One region of the Blastochloris tepida genome, then DNA from elsewhere that is predicted to be linked to it. Evidence: riboswitches for the same ligand, from Rfam matches in the RefSeq annotation. Region 1 holds a riboswitch; each other region holds the start of a gene.
What was found. Region 1 has a riboswitch for cobalamin ahead of BLTE_RS03495 (ribonucleoside triphosphate reductase). Riboswitches for the same ligand answer to the same signal wherever they lie in the genome.
Positions count from the first base shown of each region.

Region 1 (6,778 bases):
TCGCCAATCTGCCGGTGATGTTCGAGCAGGCGGTGGCGGCGCTGGCGCGGCGCGACGAGCCGATTGGCGACAATCCGTTCCGTGGACGCCATGGCCCGCGGGTGTTCGGCCCGGCGCCGGGCGGCTATGGCGTGGGCGTGGCGGAGACGGTGGATGCGCTGACGCCGGACACGGTGGCCGCGGCGGCGGAAGCATGGCTCGCCGCCAGCGCCTTCGCCTATGGCGGCCGCGACGATGGCGCGCCGGCCCGCGCCGCGCTGGAGGCCCGCACGGCGGATGCCGACGCCTTCGTGCATACGCAGGATCTGCCGGAAACCGATCTCCTGATGGCGCCGGACTACGCCGCGCACGAGGCCGGTTTTGCCGCCGCAGCACGCGCCCTCGGCGGGGCGCCCGCGCTCTACCACGCCGATTCCGGCCGTGCCGAGACGCCGCGCATGCGCACCCTGCCGGAGGAGATTGCGCGGGTGGTACGCGCGCGTGCCGCCAATCCGCAATGGATCGAAGGCCAGATGCGCCACGGCTTCCGCGGCGCCGCCGAGATCGCCTGGACGCTCGACCAGATGGCGCTGTTCGCCCATCTCGCTGGCGTGGTCGAGAGCCACCACTTCGATCTCTATTTCGACGCGACGCTCGGCAATGAGGCGGTGCGGGGCTTTCTCGAAACCGCCAATCCCGATGCCGCTTCCGCCATGCGAAGCCGCTTCCGCCAACTCATCGACGCGGGCTATTGGGACATGCGCAGGAACAGCGTCATTGATGCCCTGATGCCGACAGATGGGGCGGGACTGTCGCCGAACGAGCAATGATACGGCTTCCGGCTGATCAAGCGGGAGATCCGCATTCCGATCGAACCGCTGCATCGAAGCGGCGGGGCGCGGCGCGAGGCCCGCGCAGGCTTGGCGCATGAATGGTTCTCGATGATGAAGGAGCGCATATGAACGGGCAGGGGACTGGCGTGCGGGCGACACGGCTCATCGACATCGTGTTTCCCGGCGACACCAACCATCACGGCACGCTGTTCGGCGGCATCGGGCTTGCGCACATGGACAAGGTGGCGTTCATCACCGCCACCCGCCACGCCCCGGTCGATTTCGTCACGGCGTCGTGCGACGGCATCGACTTTCAGGCTCCCGGCCGGCTCGGCGACATCGTCGAGCTGACCGGGCGGGTGGTGAAAGTCGGCCGCCGTTCGCTCGCCGCCGAAGTCGAGATGGTGGCGGAGGCGCCGCTCACCGGCGAGCGCCGGCGCTGCGGCGGCGGCGTGTTCAACATGGTCGCGGTCGGCGACGGCCTCGCCGCGCTGGGTGGCCAGTTGCCGCCGCTTGCCGCGGGTTCGGCACCGGGGCCGGAAGGTGAGCTGCGCTCGGTGGAACTGGTGTTCCCCGAGCACACCAGCCATTACGGCAGCCTCTATGGCGGCAACGCGCTGGCCGCCATGGGCAAGGCGGCGTTCGTGGTGGCGACGCGCCATTGCCGGCGCGCCGTGGTGCTGGCGGCGGCCAAGCGCGTCGACTTCACCCAGCATGTCCACAAGGGCGAAATCGTCGAGCTGGTGTCGCGGGTCGTCGGCGTCGGTCGCACCTCGATGACCGTCACGGTGGAGATGTGGGCGGAGACGCTGGGCTTGGGCGCGCGGCGGCGATGCGGCCACGGCGAGTTCGTGATGGTGGCGGTGGACGACGATCACCGCCCGGTTCCGGTGGAGCGGGCAGGGGCTGCGCTGGCTCCCGCCGGCTGACAGTGTGCATGGCCTGAGCCGGGCGCTTGACTCGACTCAGGCCTCTCGCCTACAGCATATAGCGCTACGGTTCCTCAGATGCGCAACATCTGGGGCTAAGAGGGAAGCCGGTGCGAGACCGGCGCTGCCCCCGCAACTGTGAGCGGCGAGCGTTCGGCCATTTTCGTCACTGACGCGATGCGTTGGGAAGACCGGCCGACCGCGGCGACCCGCGAGCCAGGAGACCTGCCGCAGCACGATGCGAAACCGACCCCCAGGAGCCGGAGGTTCGCATCCGCTTCAATCTCCTCGGGCGGGGTGTCCCGGAGGGGCGCGTCGGCGTCGCGGCCCAGCCCGCGCGTCCGCCACGGCCTTCCGTGTCCTCGTCAGAGACATCGCGCAATGCTGCTGCCGAGGAAGCCATGGCCCCCGCTGTGCCCGTCGTTTCGCCGTCCGCCGTCGTCAAGCGCTCGGGCCAGATCGTCGTCTTCGATGGCGAGAAGATCCGCATCGCCATCGAGCGCGCCGGCAAGGCCACCGGCGAGTTCGACCGGCCGGAGAGCACGCACCTCGCCACGCAGGCGATCAAGGTGCTGGCGCATCGCTTCAAGGATCAGGCGCCGCACATCGAGCAGATCCAGGACGTGGTCGAGCAGGTGCTGATCTCGGCCGACCATTTCGCGACTGCGCGTGCCTACATCGTCTATCGCGAGCAGCGTGCGCGGCTGCGGCGCGACGCCAGGACCGCGGTCGATGTCGAGACCTCGATCAACGAATATCTCGACCGCGCCGATTGGCGGGTCAGCGCCAATGCCAACCAGGGTTATTCGCTGGGCGGGCTGATCCTCAACGTCTCCGGCAAGGTGGTGGCGAATTATTGGCTGTCGCACGTCTATCCGCCCGAGGTCGGCCGCGCCCACCGCGAGGGTGACATCCACATCCACGACCTCGACATGCTGGCCGGCTACTGCGCCGGCTGGTCGCTGCGCACGCTGCTCACCGAAGGCCTCAACGGCGTGCCGGGCAAGGTGGAGGCGGCGCCGCCGAAGCACCTCTCCAGCGCGGTCGGCCAGATCGTCAATTTCCTCGGCACGCTGCAGAACGAATGGGCTGGGGCGCAGGCGTTCTCCTCGTTCGACACCTATCTCGCGCCGTTCGTGCGCAAGGACCAATTGCCCTACGCCGAGGTGCGCCAGTGCATTCAGGAGCTGGTCTATAACCTCAACGTGCCCTCGCGCTGGGGCACCCAGACGCCCTTCACCAACCTCACCTTCGACTGGACCTGTCCGGCCGATCTGCGCGACCAGGTGCCGGTGATCGCGGGCGAGGAGATGCCATTCACCTATGGCGACCTTCAGCCCGAGATGGACGCCATCAACCAGGCCTATATCGAGGTGATGACGGCGGGCGACGCCAAGGGCCGCGTCTTCACCTTCCCGATTCCGACCTACAACATCACGCCGGACTTTCCGTGGGACAGCGAGAACACCGACCGCCTGTTCGAGATGACGGCGAAGTACGGGCTGCCGTACTTCCAGAACTTCGTCAATTCCGAGCTGAAGCCGCACATGGTGCGCTCGATGTGCTGCCGCCTGCAGCTCGATCTCCGCGAACTGCTGAAACGCGGCAACGGCCTGTTCGGCTCGGCCGAGCAGACCGGCTCGGTCGGCGTCGTCACGCTCAACTGCGCGCGGCTCGGCCATCTCTGCCGCGGCGACGACGTGGCGCTGTTCGCGCGGCTCGACGCGTTGGCGGAGATTGCCCGCACCAGCCTGGAGATCAAGCGCAAGGTGATCCAGCGCCACATCGACGCCGGGCTGTTTCCCTACACAAGGCGCTATCTCGGCACGCTGCGCAACCACTTCGCCACCATCGGCGTCAACGGCATCAACGAGATGATCCGCAACTTCACCGCGAACGCCGAGGACATCACCACGGACTGGGGCCACGCGTTTGCGGTGCGGGTGCTCGATCATCTGCGCGCGCGCATCACCGCGTTCCAGGAGGAGACCGGCCACCTCTATAATCTGGAGGCGACGCCGGCCGAGGGCACCACCTACCGCTTCGCGCGCGAGGACAGAAAGCGGTTCCCCGGCATCCTGCAGGCCGGCACGCCCGAACAGCCCTATTACACCAATTCCAGCCAGCTTCCGGTCGGCTTCACCGACGATCCGTTCGAGGCGATGGCGCGGCAGGACGAGCTGCAGCGCAAATACACCGGCGGCACCGTGCTCCACCTCTATATGGGCGAGCGCATCTCGTCGGCGGCGGCGTGCAAGACGCTGGTGCGGCGAGCGCTGGAGAATTTCCGGCTGCCCTATCTCACCGTCACGCCGACCTTCTCGATCTGTCCAAAGCACGGCTACCTCGAAGGCGAGCACGCCTTCTGCCCGAAATGCGACGCCGAACTTATCGCGCGCAAGCGCGCCGCTGCGCATTGATCAAACCGGAGGCCCCATGACCCACATGCCATCCCCCGCCACCATGACTGCCATCGTGCTCGACGACGCCGAGCGCCAGCCCTGCGAGATCTGGACGCGGGTGATGGGCTATCACCGCCCGGTGGCCTCGTTCAATCGCGGCAAGCAGGGCGAGTTCGCCGAGCGGCGCTGCTTCAGCGAGCGGCAGGCGAAGCTCGAGTCGAAACGTGGCTGAGCTGCGCGTCGGCGGGCTGTCGCGGTTGTCGAGCTGCGATTGGCCGGGTCAGCTCGTCGCCACGGTGTTCCTGCAAGGGTGTCCGTGGCGCTGCCGCTACTGCCACAATCCGCACCTGTTGCCGGCGCGCGGCGATGGCGAGATCGCGTGGCGCGAGGTGCTGGCGTTCCTTGAGGCGCGGCGCGGCCTGCTCGATGGCGTGGTGTTCTCCGGCGGCGAGCCGACCGTGCAGGCGGCGTTGCCGGCGGCGATGCGCGCGGTGCGGGCGCTGGGGTTCCGCATTGGTCTTCACACCTCGGGCGCGGCGCCGGAGCGGCTCAAGGCGCTGTTGCCGCTGGTCGATTGGGTGGGGTTCGATGTCAAGGCGCCGTTCGCGGACTACGCCCGCATCACCGGCGTTGCCGGCAGCGGCGAGACGGCGCGCCTGAGCCTCACCCATCTCATCGCCAGCGGCGTTGCTTGCGATGTGCGGACCACCGTGCATCCGGCGCTGCTCGATGACGCAGCGCTGGCGCGCCTTGCGGACGATCTCGCCGCGTTTGGCTTGACCGCCCGCCTGCAGCCGTTCCGCGTTCACGGCTGCATCGATGCGGACCTGATCGGTCAGTCCTCGTTGGTTTCGGTCGGCAGCACGGTCGCGACGATCGAGGCGTCGAGCGCCTCATAGGCGGCAAGGCCGATCAGGTCGTAGAGCTCGGCGCGGGTCTGCATCTCGCCTTGCATCGCCATTGTGCTGCCGTCGCGGGCGAGCGCCGCATAGAGCTTCTCCTGCGCCTTGGCGGCGACCCGGAGCGAGGACACCGGCCAGATCACCATGCGATATCCCATCGCCTCGAACTCGGCGGCGGTGAAGGTCGGCGTGCGGCCGAACTCGGTCATGTTGGCGAGCAGCGGCACGCCGGGCAGGCGCTCGGCGAAGGCGCGGAACATCTCCGCATCGGTGAGCGCCTCCGGAAAGATGGCGTCGGCGCCGGCCTCGACATAAAGCTTCGCGCGCGCCACCGCGCCGTCGAGCCCTTCGGTTGCTGCGGCGTCGGTGCGGGCGATGAGATAGAGATGGCGGCGCGCGGTTGCGGCAGCGGCGACCTTGGAGGCCATGTCGCAGGCACTGGCCAGCTTCTTGCCGTTGAGATGGCCGCACTTCTTGGGCAGGATCTGGTCCTCGGGCTCGGGCAGCACGCAGCCGAGCGCCATGATGCCGTCGGCGAGGGCGCGAAACTTGGCAATATAGTGCGAGCGCTCGAACGGCCGTGCGCCGAGCGGGTGGGCGTCGGCAACGGCGATGGAGTCCTCGATCACCCGGCCGTCATTGAGCGTCACCACCACGCGGCCGCCGAACGCCTTCTCTTTGGGGTCGTGGCTGTGGTAGCGCCGCGTCCACTCGGAGTCCTCGACGGTCGAGATCCTGTGCCACAGCGCAACCGTCGAGGGGCGCGCCGCGCGCTCGGGCGTGTAGGATTTGACGTGGTGCCAGCCGCCATCCTCCAGCGCCAACGCGAAGATGTACATGATCGAGTGGTCGAGCGTTTCGCGGCTCGCCGTGGGGTCCATCTTCTGCGGATCGCCGGCGCCGGTGCCGATCACGTAATGGGTATGGTGGCTGGTGTGGATGACGATGCTCTTGACGCGGGCGAGATCGCCGATCCGCGGCCTCATGCGGCGGGCGAGATCGATCAGCGCCTGGCTCTGGTACTCGGCCGAGTGCTCCTTGGTGTAGGTCTCCAGGATCGCGCGCTTGGGTTCGCCCTTCTCGGGCAGGCGGACGAGATAGGACACCTGCGGCCCGCCCAGCATCCAGGCGATGAAGCCGTCCTCGCCTTCCCAGGCCGGCGAGGGCGCGCCTTCGCCGCGCATCACCCGGTCGACCGCCTCCACCGCCATCTTGCCGGCGAAGGCGGGGGCGTAGGCCTTCCAGCTTGAAATCTCGCCCTTGCGCGACTGGCGGGTGGTGGTAGTCACATACGGCCGCCGAGATCATAGGCCAGCACCCGCTTGCCCTGCTGCTGGCCGGCCTCATAGACCAGCGCTGCTGCGGAAGGCCGAGCGCGTCTACGGTGGGCACGGCAGGGGCGATCGCGCCGCGATGTATCTTGGCCGCGAGCCTTGACCGCGAGTCTTGGCCGCGAGGGCAAGGTGCAGTCGGTGTATTTCCGGTTGCCGGAGCCTGGCAAGAACAAGAAAGGCGCGAACGTGGCGGACGAAGCGAGTACCGCCGCGACGCCGCGCCCCGAGGTGTCCCGGAACGGCGTCGAGATGATCGGCGACCTTCGCACCGACGCGCAGCACGAGGTGCTCGCGCAGGCGGGGATCTTCTTCTTTTCGCTTATGGGAATATTTAATTTTTATAATTGCAATCTGTCGAGTGCGGCAATTTAATGTTTCGGCGTTCTATTTTATTGTTAT
Region 1 is NZ_AP018907.1:778,830-785,607, forward strand. It holds gene cobN (cobaltochelatase subunit CobN) at 1-809, shown strand, start outside; gene BLTE_RS03490 (acyl-CoA thioesterase) at 938-1,741, shown strand; cobalamin riboswitch at 1,792-1,988, shown strand; gene BLTE_RS03495 (ribonucleoside triphosphate reductase) at 2,143-4,161, shown strand; gene nrdD (anaerobic ribonucleoside-triphosphate reductase) at 4,178-4,375, shown strand; gene BLTE_RS03505 (anaerobic ribonucleoside-triphosphate reductase activating protein) at 4,368-5,042, shown strand; partial or broken gene BLTE_RS18275 (isocitrate lyase/phosphoenolpyruvate mutase family protein) at 4,979-5,539, opposite strand; partial or broken gene BLTE_RS18280 (MmgE/PrpD family protein) at 5,564-6,337, opposite strand; gene BLTE_RS03515 (hypothetical protein) at 6,479-6,751, shown strand.

Region 2 (6,778 bases), 430 kb from region 1:
CTCTTACTCAAAGCGGCCGACTTCGGGTCCCGGAGCGGCGCCGAGTGTGAGCCGGCGCCGCTCCGGGACCCGAAGTCGGCGCCCAAACTCACTCAATCTGATTCAGCCTGGTTTACACCCGGCATAGAGTGTTGCCCCAAAGGGCTCGCACCCAGCTAAGAGGCGAGTCGAATTCTGCTTCGAAGCGCGGAATCGAACAAGTCCCCGAACGGAACCTCAACAGAAATAGCTTCCCTAATTGCCTAAGCGCAACGTGAAGGTCTCCAGGCATTTGGCCACCGATTAGAACCTTGATTCGATAAGTTGAGCGTACCTCACCACCCCAACGCGCGGGCGTCGAACACCGTCTCGGTGCCGGCGTCCCAGCCGTCCCACAGGAAGTCGTCGTGCCGGCCCTCGGCGATCAGCCGGAAGGCGGTGCGCGTCTGCTCCTCATAGAACTCGCAATAGGCGCCGGTCTTCTCCATGCCGCCATTCATCTCGTGCGCCTCGGCCGGGCACGGCGAGCCGCAGAAGTGACGGATGGCGCAGGTGCGGCACGGCGCGATGTCCTCGACCCTGCGGCCGGAGACCTTTGTGAACGCCGGGCGCGCCAGCACCTCATCGATGTCGTCGGCGAACAGATTGCCGCCCTTGAAGGCGGGCAGGCCGATGAACTCGCTGCACGGGAAGAGGTCGCCGTTCGGCGCCAGCGCGAAGAACGCCCGCCCGCCGCCGCACGGCGAGATATCGCACATCAGCCGCCGCGCCGTCGGCGCCAGGATGCCGATCAGGATGTTGGCGAAGTTTGCCACCACCAGCTTGCGCCCCGTTTCGCGGTAGAGCGCGTGGCTCCGCTCCAGCGCCGCGATGAACGCATGCGCCAGCGGCGCGTCGTCGGCGCGCACGGTGCGCGCGCCCGGCAGCGTGCAGCGGATGACGTTGAGCATGCAGGCCGGCACCTCGCGGGCGTGCAGGAACTCGACCATCGGCACGAGCTGGTCGAGGTTCTCGGTCGACATGGTGCAGATGACGTTGAAGGCCGGATAGCCCTTCAGCCGCGCGATCGCCTCCACCACCTTGGCGTAGACCCCGGCGCCGTTCCAGTTGGCGCGGGTGCGGTCGGCGATCTCGGGCACCGGCGCATCCAGCGACAGGCCGATGCCGACGCCGCGGCTGGTGAGGAAATCCACCGCCTTGTCGTCGAGCAGCGTGGCGTTGGTCTGCACGCCGAAGCGGAAGCGGTCCCGGAAGGCATCGATGCCGGCAAAGATCGCGTCCTTGGCGATCATCGGCTCGGCGCCGTGGAAGATGATCTGCGGCTTGCGCCCCTCCGGCATGTGGCGGCGGAAATAGGCATCCAGTCGCGCCAGCGCATCGAGCAGCGTCGATGCGTCCATGTCGGTGCCGTCGCGGCGCATCTCGGCGGGGATGTAGCAATAGGTGCAGTTGAGATTGCAGCGCTCGGTGGCATTGACATAGACCGCCGACGGCTTCAGCCCGAACCGCAACGCCGCCATCTCGCGCGCGAAGGCATCCGCCTGCTCGCGATAGCCGTCGATGAGCGCGCCGCCGGCCAGCGTCTCTGCCAGCCGGTCCTTGGCGATCAGCGCCCAGAACGCGGTGTCGGGCGCGATCAACGCGATGTGGGTGGGATGGCCGATGTCGTAGGGCTGGAACGCCGGGCCATTGCCGCTGTTGACGAAGCGGCCCCGCGAGGGGGCCGCTCCAGGCGCCGCAAGACGCCCTGTTGCCATCAACGGCGCGTTCATTTCGCCGCCTCTTTGTCCATCAGCACGAAGTGCGACAGGCCGGTGCCCTCGGCATCGCAGCTCTTGCGGATGGCAATGACGGCCGGGCGCGGCGCGGGCGCCTCGGCGGCGGGGCGGATGGGGGTGGTGGTCTGGTCCATTCCTCGGGCTCCTGATGACGGACCGGGCGTCCGACAGCACCGCACGCAAGCGCACGGTTCTGCCGAAACCCTTTGCCATCGGATTTCGCCCGGTCAGATTGTTCCAGCAGGTCTTCTGGCTCTCGGATCAACCGCCGCCCTCAAGCCTTCCCAACGGGGTGGTCCCCATCAGTGGCCTGGCTCTCGCCCTCGAAGGCGGCGTCCCCGATTACAGCGGCGGGTCCGCCACGGAGTTTCACCGTGTTCCGGGATACTGGAACGATGGCGGCAGCTAACCCGGCCCCAACTGCGCCGTCAATCGGGGCCTTCACACGCGAAACGGCCGCGCCCGGGTGCCGGACGCGGCCGTTCGAATGGGAACACCGGTCGTCTGCTGCGGTTTCCGGCCTCAGGGCCGTAGAACCGCAGTCCGACCGCCGAAAAATCCCATTCTGATCAAGGATCTTTCGGCGAGCTTGTGTCCGGGAGCCCTGGGGGCTCTCCCGGACACCGCATTACGCCGGCTGGATGTTGTTGACCGCGACCTTGCCGCTGCGGCGGTCCTCGGCGGTGTCGAAGGCGACCTTCTGGCCCTCGGCGAGGCCGCGCATGCCGGCGCGCTCCAGCGCGGTGGCGTGGACGAACACGTCCTTGCCGCCATTGTCCGGCCGGATGAAGCCATAGCCCTTTTGATCGTTATAGAATTTCACGGTGCCCGTGATCATGGATTCCTCCCCCGGCTGCTGGAAGCACATCGATGCGGGATGCGACGCCTCCCGCGGTCTGGTTCGTCGATGTTTGGAAAGACTTGAGAACCCGCGCCCGGCAGTCGCAAGGGCGTAACGGCCCGATCGTCCGGCCAACGTCGATGCGGTCATATAGGCGCCTCCCGCGCCCGCCACAAGCGCCGGATGCCGCCATCGGCCGCATTTCCCCGCCCCACGACGAATTCTCGTCCCACGACGAATTGTTGCGGCGCGGGCCGTCTGGCGTGCTAAGAGGGCGCTTCATCCTGTGCGGCCGGTGCATGCCGGGCCGTCACCTCACCCACTCCAACCAAGATTGGATCATCGTCTTGCAGGTTCTCGTACGTGACAACAATGTTGACCAGGCGCTGAAGGTTCTCAAGAAAAAGATGCAGCGCGAAGGCATCTTCCGCGAAATGAAGCAGCGGCGGTCCTACGAGAAGCCATCGGAGCGCAAGACCCGCGAGAAGGCCGAGGCCGTCCGCCGCATGCGCAAGGCCGCCCGCAAGCAGGCCCAGCGCGAGGGTCTCCTGCCGGCGCCGAAGAAGCCGCTGCGCGATGCCCGCGGCCGTCCCGGCTTCGGACCGCGTCCGTCCGGCTTCGGACCGCGCCCGGCTGCGCCGGCCACGGCGGCCGGCGTTTGAGCCGGCCTGCGGCGCGGGCAGCGCGCCCGATTGTCGCAGCGCGCCCTCTGAATTCAGACTAATTCAATATAATACCTCCGCAGGGGCGGAATATAGGTATCTTGAAACCTATATTCCGCCCCTACGCGCAAACACCCGATGTCAGCGCCCGCAGACAATGCTAACTGCGTGCGCCGTGGGCATCGCAGTGCCGAGAATCGCAGTGCCGAGACTTGCGCCACGGGGATTTGTGTCCGGGGTTTGCGCTCTCGCGTTCTCTGCTGCCCACCGACAAGACGCTCGACATCACCTGTTCGACGCGGCGAAGCCCACACTCCCGAGGGTTCCGTTGCATCGATCCCGCCCCCGCTCTGGCGGCTTCGAGTTCCGGACACGCGACCATGCAGCTTCAGCTTCCGCAGAACCAGATCGTGCAGGCCACCGGCTCCGGGCCTGCCCAGACCCAGTACACGCTGACGATCTCCTGTCCCGACCGCATCGGCGTGGTGGCGGAGGTCTCAGGCTTCCTCGCCCATCACGAGTGCTTCATCACCTCGTCCCAGCATTTCGGCGACACCGAGACCGGCCAGTTCTTCATGCGCACGGCCTTCCTGCTGCCGCCGGGCATGTCGTTTGCGGACCTGACGCCGAAATTCACGCCGATCGGCAACAAGTTCCAGATGCGGTGGTGGTTCCACGACGAGGCGCGCCGGGATCGCGTGCTGCTCATGGTCTCGAAGCAGGGCCACTGCCTCAACAACATGCTCTATCTCTATCTGAGCGGCAGCCTGGGCATCGAGATTCCGGCCATCGTCTCCAACCACCGCGACCTGGAGCAGATGAGCGGCTGGCACCGCATCCCGTTCTATCACCTGCCGGTCACCAACGAGACGCGCGCCCTGCAGGAAGAGAAGATCATCAAGCTGGTCGATGACCTGAAGATCGACCTCGTGGTGCTCGCCCGATACATGCAGATCCTGTCGCCCCGGCTGTGCGAGGCGCTGGCGTGGCGGGCGATCAACATCCACCACTCGTTCCTGCCGAGCTTCAAGGGCGCCATGCCCTACCATCAGGCCCACGCCCGCGGCGTGAAGCTGATCGGCGCCACCGCCCACTACGTCACCAAGGATCTCGATGAGGGTCCGATCATCGAGCAGGACGTCGAGCGCGTCGACCACACGCTGACGGTGGACGAACTGATCACCATCGGCCGCGACATCGAAACGCGCGTGCTGTCGCGCGCGGTGCGCTGGCATACCCAGCACCGCGTGCTGCCCAACGGCACCAAGACGGTCGTGTTCCGCTGATCTGCCGCAGACCTGATCCGGTTTCCGGCTGAGCCGCTCCGAAGCGATCACCCGGAACCCGTATCAGGCGCGCTACCGCTCCCCGCCGATCAGCTTGAACCACTCGTCCTCGCTCAGCACGCTGACGCCGAGGCTGCGCGCCTTCTCTAGCTTGGATCCGGCGCCGGGGCCGGCGACGACATAGTGGGTCTTCGACGACACCGAGCCCGCCACCTTGGCGCCCAGCCGCTCGGCCGTCGCCTTGGCCTCGTCGCGCGTCATTTTCTCCAGCGTGCCGGTGAACACCACCGTCTTGCCGGCGACCGGGCTCTCGATGCGCGGCGCCTCGGCATCGACGATGGTGACCTCGGCCACCAGCCGATCGACCAGCGCGCGATTGTGCGCCTCGCCGAAATAGGTGGCGACCGCGTCCACCACCGCCTCGCCGATCTGGTCGATGGCATCCATCTCGGCGCGCGCGGCCTCGTCACCGGCGGCAATGCGGCGCGCCGCCGCCTCGAAGTCCGCCCACGAGCCATAGGCACGGGCAAGCTGGCGGGCCGTGGTCTCGCCGACATGGCGGATGCCGAGCGCATAGAGGAAGCGGTCGAGCGCGATGGTGCGCCGCGCCTCGATGGCATTGAACAGGTTCCGCGCCGAGACGACGCCGAAGCCTTCCTTGTCCTTGAGCTTCTTGAAATTCTCGGCGTCGCGCCGCGCCAGCGTGAAGATGTCGGCCGGCTCCTTCACCGGCAGATCCGCATCCTCGAAGAAGAAGGCGACCTGCTTCTCGCCCAGCCCCTCGATGTCGAAGGCCCGGCGCGACACGAAGTGCCGCAGATGCTCGACGCGCTGATACGGGCAGGCGAACTCGCCGGAGCAGCGCCGCACCGCGCTCTTCTCGCCGGAGGCCAGCTCCTCGCGCACGAGCGGCGTCTTCAGCTCGCACTGGCAGACCTCGGGGAACTGGTATGGCTCCGCCCCCCGCGGCGCATCCTCGATCACCCGCAGCACCTGCGGGATCACGTCGCCGGCGCGCTGGATCTCCACCGTGTCGCCGATGCGGACGCCGAGCCGGGCGATCTCGTCGGCATTGTGCAGCGTGGCGTTCTGCACCACCACGCCGCCGACCGTCACCGGCTCCAGCTTCGCCACCGGGGTATGCGCGCCGGTGCGGCCGACCTGAATCTCGATGTCGCGCACCACCGTCTTCGCCTTCTCGGCCGAGAATTTGTGGGCGATGGCCCAGCGCGGCGAGCGCGACACGAAGCCCAGCCGCTCCTGCAAATCGAGCCGGTCGAGCTTGTAGACCACGCCGTCGATGTCATAGCCGAGCGAGGCGCGCCGGCTTTCGATCAGCCGGTAGTGCGCCAGCAGCTCCTCGGTCGAGTGGCACAGGACGGTGAGATCGTTGGTGACGAAGCCAATGCGCTTCAGCGCCGCCACCATGCCGAACTGGGTGTCGGCCGGCAAATCGCCCGCCACCTCGCCCCAGCCATAGGCGAAGAATTTCAGCGGCCTTGACGCCGTCACCGCCGGGTCAAGCTGACGCAGCGAGCCGGCCGCGGCGTTGCGGGGATTGGCGAAGGCGGGCTTTCCCTCCGCCGCCTGCCGGGCGTTGATGGCGGCGAAATCGGCGTGTGACAGGTACACCTCGCCGCGCACCTCGAACACCTCCGGCACGTCGCCGGAAAGCCGCTCCGGCACGTCGGAGATGGTGCGGACATTGGCGGTGACGTCCTCGCCCTCGAAGCCGTCGCCGCGGGTCGCCGCCACCTCCAGCCGGCCGCCGACATAGCGCAGCGAGCACGACAGACCGTCGATCTTGGGCTCGGCGGTGATCGCCAGCGCCGCGTCGTCGGCGAGGCCGAGGAAGCGCCGCATGCGGGCGACGAACTCCACCGCTTCGCCTTCGCTCATCGCATTCTGCAGCGACAGCATCGGCACCGCGTGCCGCACCTTGGCGAACTTGGCGGCCGGCGCCGCGCCGACCTTTCGCGAGGGGCTGTCGTCGCGAACGAGCTCAGGGAAGCGCGCCTCGATCGCCTCGTTGCGGGCGCGCAGCGCGTCATAGTCGGCGTCGGAGACGGTCGGCGCGTCCTCCTGATAGTAGAGGCGGTCGTGCTCGGCGATCTCGCGGGCAAGCCGCTTCAGCTCGGCCGCCGCCTCGTCGGGCGACAGCAGCTCGACCGGCAAAGTGGCAGCGCTGGTTTTCATTGTCCGCTCTTGATCAGCTTGGCGGCGGCGGCGCGC
Region 2 is NZ_AP018907.1:353,690-360,467, reverse strand. It holds gene cbpB (peptide-modifying radical SAM enzyme CbpB) at 315-1,751, opposite strand; gene cbpA (modified peptide precursor CbpA) at 1,748-1,891, opposite strand; cobalamin riboswitch at 1,980-2,164, opposite strand; gene BLTE_RS01535 (cold-shock protein) at 2,386-2,595, opposite strand; gene rpsU (30S ribosomal protein S21) at 2,946-3,260, shown strand; gene purU (formyltetrahydrofolate deformylase) at 3,641-4,546, shown strand; gene ligA (NAD-dependent DNA ligase LigA) at 4,619-6,742, opposite strand; gene recN (DNA repair protein RecN) at 6,739-6,778, opposite strand, start outside.
Region 2: it holds a riboswitch for cobalamin, as region 1 does, so the genes downstream of both, cbpA (modified peptide precursor CbpA) here and BLTE_RS03495 (ribonucleoside triphosphate reductase) in region 1, are expected to answer to the same signal.

Region 3 (6,778 bases), 680 kb from region 1:
CAGGCCGGGAGCCGCGCTCTTTCCCTCTCCCCTTGCGGGCTACGGTATTCATGGATCTGAATCGCCTAGGCCAAGAGAGATCGAGCCGAAACGCGATCTCTTTCGGCGTGACTTACGCCTGCGGCGTCTGGCACAAGCCCGCCGTCGTCATGGCCGGGCTTGTCCCGGCCATCCACGTCTTTGTTTTCAAATAGGTTTTCAAGACGTGGATGCCCGCGACAAGCGCGGGCATGACGAGTTCAATCCTGCGGCCCCCGGTAACTGCCGATCCACCGCGTTCTCGATGAGACATCCGCAGCCTGTCCATTAAGCCATTGATAGCTCAACACAGAATCAGATCCGTGAATGCCGTAGCCTTGCGGGAGAGGGTGCCGAGCGATCGTGAGATCGCGCGGCGGGTGAGGGGTGAATCTTCAAGCCCGCGTCCGCATTCACCCCTCACCCGGCTCGACCTCGCTTCGCTCGGTCTCGCCACCCTCTCCCGCAAGGGGAGAGGGAAGAAAAGGCCGCGCCAATCATTCGGAGAACCGTATCAATGGCCGAATTTGGCCTTCAGGCCGGCATAGATCACCCGGCCCGGCGCGACATAGGAGAACACTTCCTCATAGGTCTCGTCGAACAGGTTGTCGCCGCGCAGGTAGATCGTGGTGTTGGGTGTCAGGTCGTAGGAGATCAGCCCGTTGACGACCGTGTAGGCGTCGAGCGCCACGCGATTGTAGACGGTGTTGTAGGTCGGCGCCGGCCAGTAGGTGTAGTTGTCGGTCATGCCGCTGTTCTGGACGACGGCGAGCGTGGCGCGGCCGCGGCCCTCGGCGAACTTGACGATCGCGCGCAGCGAGGCCGCGTTCTGCGGAACCCGGATCGCGCCGAGCGTGGTCAGCAGCGTGGTGTCGTAGGCTTCGGCGTCGGTATAGGTGTAGCTGCCCTCGATGCTGAGCCAGGAGAGCGGGTCGGCGCGCAGCGTCACCTCGACGCCCTGACGGCTGGTCGAGATCGGCGAGTTGACCACCGTGCGGGCGGTGCCGACCGTGGCGAGGGTGATCTCGTCCTCGAGGTTCATCGAGAAATAGGTGACGTCGGCCGCCAGCCTGCCGTCGAACAGGGTCTGTTCGATGCCGAAATCCCAGCCGGTCGAGCTTTCGGGGTTCAGGCTCGGATTGGGCACGAAGTTGGAATAGTAGTAGCCGAACTGCTGCACGAAGGTCGGCTGGGTGACGCCGGTGCCGACGCTGGCGTGCAGGCGCGTGCCGTGCGCCAGCTTCTGCGAGGCGGTGAAGCGCCAAGTGGTGGCGTCCTGGAAGGCGTCAAAATCATCGTAGCGCACGGCGCCGGTCAGCGACAGGCCGGCCGGCAGGTCGATCATGTGCTCGGCGAACACGCCGGTGCGGGCGCGGGCATAGAGGTCGCCGACCGCCGGCGCCGACTGGCGGAATTCCTCGTGCTGATAGTCGGCGCCGAACGACAATGTGTTGCTGGCGCCGCCGAGCCAGGGCGTGTCGAACTTCAGCACGCTCTTGGTGTCGAAGGTGTTGCGCTGGCCGTAATAGGCCGAGTTTCCCCAGGCCGGGGAATTGTAATAGAGGTTGTTCTCGAAGGTGTTGAAGCCGACCGTCTGGATGAAGCGGCCGTCCCACAGCTTCATCGTCGCAACGGCATTGCCGATGAAGCTGTCATAGGACTGCGTGTCGGCGGTGTCCATCAGCAGGCCGTTGGTGTAGAAGTCCACATCGTCGGCCTTGGTGCCGCGGTCGGTCCAGCGGATGCCGCCCTCGACATTGAAATACTCGTTGAAATCGATGCCGGCCTTGCCGTTGACCACTGTCGAGCGGCTGCCGTCGGTTTCCGAGCCGAAGCGCGAGAAGTTGAAGCCGCGCGTGGATTCGCTCGAAACCGAGAATGCGCCATAGACCGGGCCGGTGGCGCCGCGGACCGACAGCGTGCCGCCGCCGGAATTGCGGGTGCCACCCTCGATGCGGCCGTCGAGCTGCGGCTTGGCGAGGCCGCGGCCGCTCTTGGTGATGACCGAGATCACGCCGGCCTGGGCGTTGGAGCCGTAGAGGCCGGACTGCGGGCCGCGCAGAACCTCGATGCGCTCGATGTCGTCGACCAGGAAGCCGGCGAAATCGAAGCCGCCATTCTCGACCTCGTTCACCTGGACGCCGTCGATCTGGACCAGCAGCTGATTGGGCTTCAAGCCGCGCATGCGCACCTGGGTCAGGGCGCCGGCGCCGCCGGAGGTGTTGACGGCGAGGCCCGCCGCCTCGCGCAGCGCGTCCGGCACGGTGTTGACGCCGTTGGCGCGCAGCTCGTCGCCGGTGATCACGGTGACCGCCGAGCCGACCTTGGACTCCTCGACCGGCACCTGGTTGGCGGTGATGACGACCTCGGGCAGCGACTGGTCGGATTGCGCGGCGGGCGCCGGATCGGCTGCCGACTGGGCAAGTGCAGGCAGTGCCGAAAGCGGGATCAGTGAGGTCGAGAAAAGAAGGCTCTTGAGGGCCGAGCGGACAAGGGCCGCCATGACGCGTCTCCGGGTGTCAAAGAAACGACAGGAGTCGCGGCGGCCCGGGCTCGCACCCGGCGCTGGCGTTCAGCAAGGCTTGACGAGTGGCGCATGGCCGGCCTCCGCGACAGTTCCACTGTCACCGTGCGGAGAGACCGCTCCGGTCGCGCGCCCCGCACGCCGGAAGGTGACTTGCACAGGTCGGTCTCCTGGCTCGCGGGTCTTCGCCCGTCGCCGCCTTCCCAGGGTTGTCTCCCCAGTGGCGTTCGGCGATGGGCTCTCCGCTCACAGTTGCGGGGGCAGCCTCGGATTCGGACGAGACGCGCACGCCTCCTCCTCACCGTGTTCCCTGGACCGGACGTCGTCCGGCCCACCTGCACGCCGGCAATTCACAGGTTGGTTATCGAAAAGTCAAGCACCGCCCGGCGGCGCGCGGCTGGCCGGCCGAATGCCGTGGCATTGATGCAAATGGCACCGACGGCCTTCAATCTTATGCCAACGGTCGCAGACTATAACTCGTCATGCCCGCACTTGTTGCGGGCATCCACGACTCCAAAATGTCTTTGGAAACAAAGACGTGGATGGCCGGGACAAGCCCGGCCATGACGGAGACCGACATATGTCGGTCTCCGTCGAAACCTGCCCGGCCATGACGACGGCGGGGTCATACTCGACGACAGTCGGTATTATGCCACCATGACGGGCCATGCTGCTTGCAGGGCGCGGGTGGCCTGGGTAGGCGGGGCAGGGGTAAGGCGAGGGTCTTGAGAGATGCAGGTCGTCGAGACGTCCATTCCGGGCGTATTGATCATCGAGCCGAAGGTGTTCGGCGATGCGCGCGGCTTCTTCATGGAGACGTATCAGGCGGTGCGCTACGCCGAGGCCGGCATCCTGCGGCCGTTCGTGCAGGACAATCTGTCCCGCTCGGCGTACGGCGTGCTGCGCGGCCTGCACATCCAGAACCCGAATTCGCAGGGCAAGCTGGTGACGGTGCTGCGGGGGCGGGTGCTCGACGTGGCGCTCGATGTCCGCCGCGGCAGCCCCACCTTCGGCCGGCATGTGGCGGTGGAGCTGAGCGAGGACAATCGCCGGCAGTTCTGGGTGCCGCGCGGCTTCGCCCACGGCTTCGCCGTGCTGTCGGAGAGCGCCGACTTCTTCTACAAATGCGACGATTTCTACAGCCCCACCGACGAGTTCGTGGTGCGCTGGAACGATCCGGCGCTCGGCATCGACTGGGGGATCGAGGCGCCGAAGCTGTCGGCGCGCGATGCCGACGCCGCGCCGCTGGCCGAGCTTCATGACCGCCTGCCGGTCTATGGCGAGGTGTGATGCGCATCCTGCTCACCGGCATTTCCGGACAGGTCGGCGCGGCGCTGATGCCGGTGCTCGGCCGCCTTGGCACCGTGGTGGCGGCGGATCGCGCCCGGCTCGATCTCGCCCGGCCGCAGGCGATCGCGGCCGCGCTCGATGCGCTGGCGCCCGATCTCATCGTCAATCCGGCGGCCTATACGGCGGTGGACCGTGCCGAGGACGAGCGCGATCTTGCCTTCCGCGTCAATGCCGAGGCGCCGTACGCGATGGCGCGCTGGGCGGCCGCGCGCGGCGTGCCGCTCGTCCATTTTTCCACCGACTACGTCTATGACGGGCGCGGCACGCAGCCTTGGCGCGAGGGCGACGCCACCGGGCCGCTCTGCGTCTATGGCGCCAGCAAGCTTGCCGGCGAGGAGGCGGTGCGGGCGGCCGGCGGGCCGCATCTGGTGGTGCGGACCTCGTGGGTCTATGCGGCGAGCGGCGCCAACTTCCTGCGCACCATGGAGCGGCTGGCGCGCGAGCGCAGCGAGCTGCGCGTCGTCGCCGACCAGATCGGCGCGCCGACCTCGGCCGCATTGATCGCCGATGCGCTGGCAGCGGTGCTGGCATCGGGGCAAGACGACATTGCCGGGCGCTTCGCCGCCGCTTCGGGCCTCGTTCACCTCGCCGCCAGCGGCGAGACGAGCTGGCACGGCTTTGCCGCGGCCATCGTCGCCGGCCTGCGGGCGCGCGGCGTGCCGCTCAAGGTCGAGACCGTGACGGCGATCACCACCGCCGACTATCCGACCAAGGCGCACCGCCCGGCCAATTCGCGGCTCGATCTCGGCCGGCTGCGCACCATGTTCGGCGTCGCCACGCCCGATTGGCAGGCGGCGCTGCAGCCGGAGCTCGATCGTCTCGCCGCCGAGCTGAAGGGATAGAGGACATCACCATCCCGGCGGGACGGCGACCGGTGGCGGCGAAAAATTGAGGCGGGGGGCGAAGCTGCGCGGCGGCCACGCCAGCGCCGAGAACGGCGTTCCGTCGAGCCCGAGCAGCGGGCTGTAGCAGGGATCGGCCATCAGCGCCTCGCCCCAGCGCGCCCGCAACGCCCGCAGTTCGCGCGCGTGCTGCGCCGCGAGCAGCGGCGCCGTCGCGCTGTCGCGATGATCGATCAGCCGCGCCCGCGGCGTCAGCACGATGCGGCCGCCGATCGGGCCACCTTGGGCGCGCAGCTTCAGGCAGTAATCGATCGCGGGGTAGAAGCGGGGAAAGCGGCTTTCATCCAGGCCGCCCACGGCCTCGAACGCGGCGCGCCGGGTGAGCAGGCAGGACGCGGAGAGGGCGCTCACCTCGTGCGCCACCTTCAGCAGATCGCCATAGCCGGCATCGGTGCCGAGCTGGCCGCCGAAGGCATCGGCGACATCGAAGCCGGGGCCGAGCACGCAGCCGGCGTGCCGCACGAGGCCGCTCGGGGTGAGCAGCAGCGGCCCCACCGCCGCGATGCCGGGATCGGTCATGCGGCGCAGCATCTCGTCGAGCCAGCGGTCGTCGGCGGCCTCGATCGCGTCATCGACGACGCACAGGAATTCGTTGGTGGCTGTTGCGGCGGCGCGGTTGACGAGGTGCGCCCAACCGAACGGGCCCGGAACGCGCAGCACGTGCGCGCCTTCGCCCTCAAGCTCCGCCAGCAGCGACAGGGTTTCGGCATCGGTCGAGTCGCTGTCGGCGATGATGAGTTCGCCGCCCACCGCATCGAGCCCGGCGCGCAGGCTCAAGGCCGCGCGGCGCAGCACGCGGCCGCGGTTGCGGGTCGGCATCACCAGCGTCACACGGCCTTCGGGGCGGGCGCGGCGCACCGCCACCGCCGGCAGCAGAATCCCATGGGCGCGCTGCACCTGGGCATCGACGCCCTGCGCCTCCAGGTGCGCCCGCGTTGCTGCCGCCAGCAGCGGCTCGGCGGTGTGCCGCGCGATCTGCGGTACTTCGCCGAGGCTGCCGGGGAGGTGGACGATCTTGGCGCTGTCGCCGTTCTGACCGGCGGCGAACAGCGCCAGCGCGTAGAGGTTCGATGCGCCGGCCTCCAGCGCATCGAGCGCGACATCGCGGTGCAACGCGAAGAGATGCGCGGCATAGCCTTGTTCGAGCAGGCGCTCGTTGTCGAACGCCGGCAGCGCGACCGGCCACACGACCGGGAGAGCCTGGCCGTCGTCATCGGCGAGGTCGAAATCGCCATAGGCGGCGTCGGCATCGGGAAAGGCGGCGAAGGCGTCGGCGATGCGGGCAAGCGCGAGGTCGTCGAGCCGGGTGCCGGCGAGGCAGAACAGCACCAGTTCGCTGTCGGCGGCATCCTCGGCCAGCAGGTCCCGCACCAGCGCCGGGTCGAACTGCGCCTGCGCCGCGGCCGCCGGCAGGGCGGCGGCGACCCAGGCGGCATGGCGCTGGCGCTCCAGGCTCGCGTGCGTTCGCTCCGCGTCGCCGGGGCCGACCATCACCACCGCGATCTCGACATCGATGGCGTCGGGCTCGGGCGGCGGAAAGCGCGTGCGCCAGTCGGCAGAACCGGCCATCGGCCAGGAGGCGGGCAGCAGCCGGTCGAACATCTCGCCGCGCAGACGTTCGGAGTCGAGATCGCCGAGCGCTTCAAGCGTGCGCGCCAGACCGTCGGCGAAGGCGACGAAGGCGGCCGGGCTGCCGTCCAGCGTCGTGCCGTTCTCGTGGACGGCCGTGACACGGCGAACCCGGCCATCGGCGAAGCGCGCCGGCAGGTGAACGTCGAAGGTGCGGGTGAGGCGGGCCTCGTCCGGATCGGACCCCGCCTCGCCCCAACCGGTGGCGGTCACGCGGTCGATGCGCTCGCCATTGACGAAGATATCGACGCACACGCCATCGGCCTTGCCGGCCACCCAGCCCTGGACGCGCAGGCCGCCGGCCCAGCGGATTTGGCCGGCGCCGCGCGGGGCGGCGTCGGTGGCGGCGGGCGCG
Region 3 is NZ_AP018907.1:1,461,633-1,468,410, forward strand. It holds gene BLTE_RS06825 (TonB-dependent receptor plug domain-containing protein) at 533-2,521, opposite strand; cobalamin riboswitch at 2,686-2,896, opposite strand; gene rfbC (dTDP-4-dehydrorhamnose 3,5-epimerase) at 3,275-3,832, shown strand; gene rfbD (dTDP-4-dehydrorhamnose reductase) at 3,832-4,734, shown strand; gene BLTE_RS18665 (glycosyltransferase) at 4,741-6,778, opposite strand, start outside.
Region 3: it holds a riboswitch for cobalamin, as region 1 does, so the genes downstream of both, BLTE_RS06825 (TonB-dependent receptor plug domain-containing protein) here and BLTE_RS03495 (ribonucleoside triphosphate reductase) in region 1, are expected to answer to the same signal.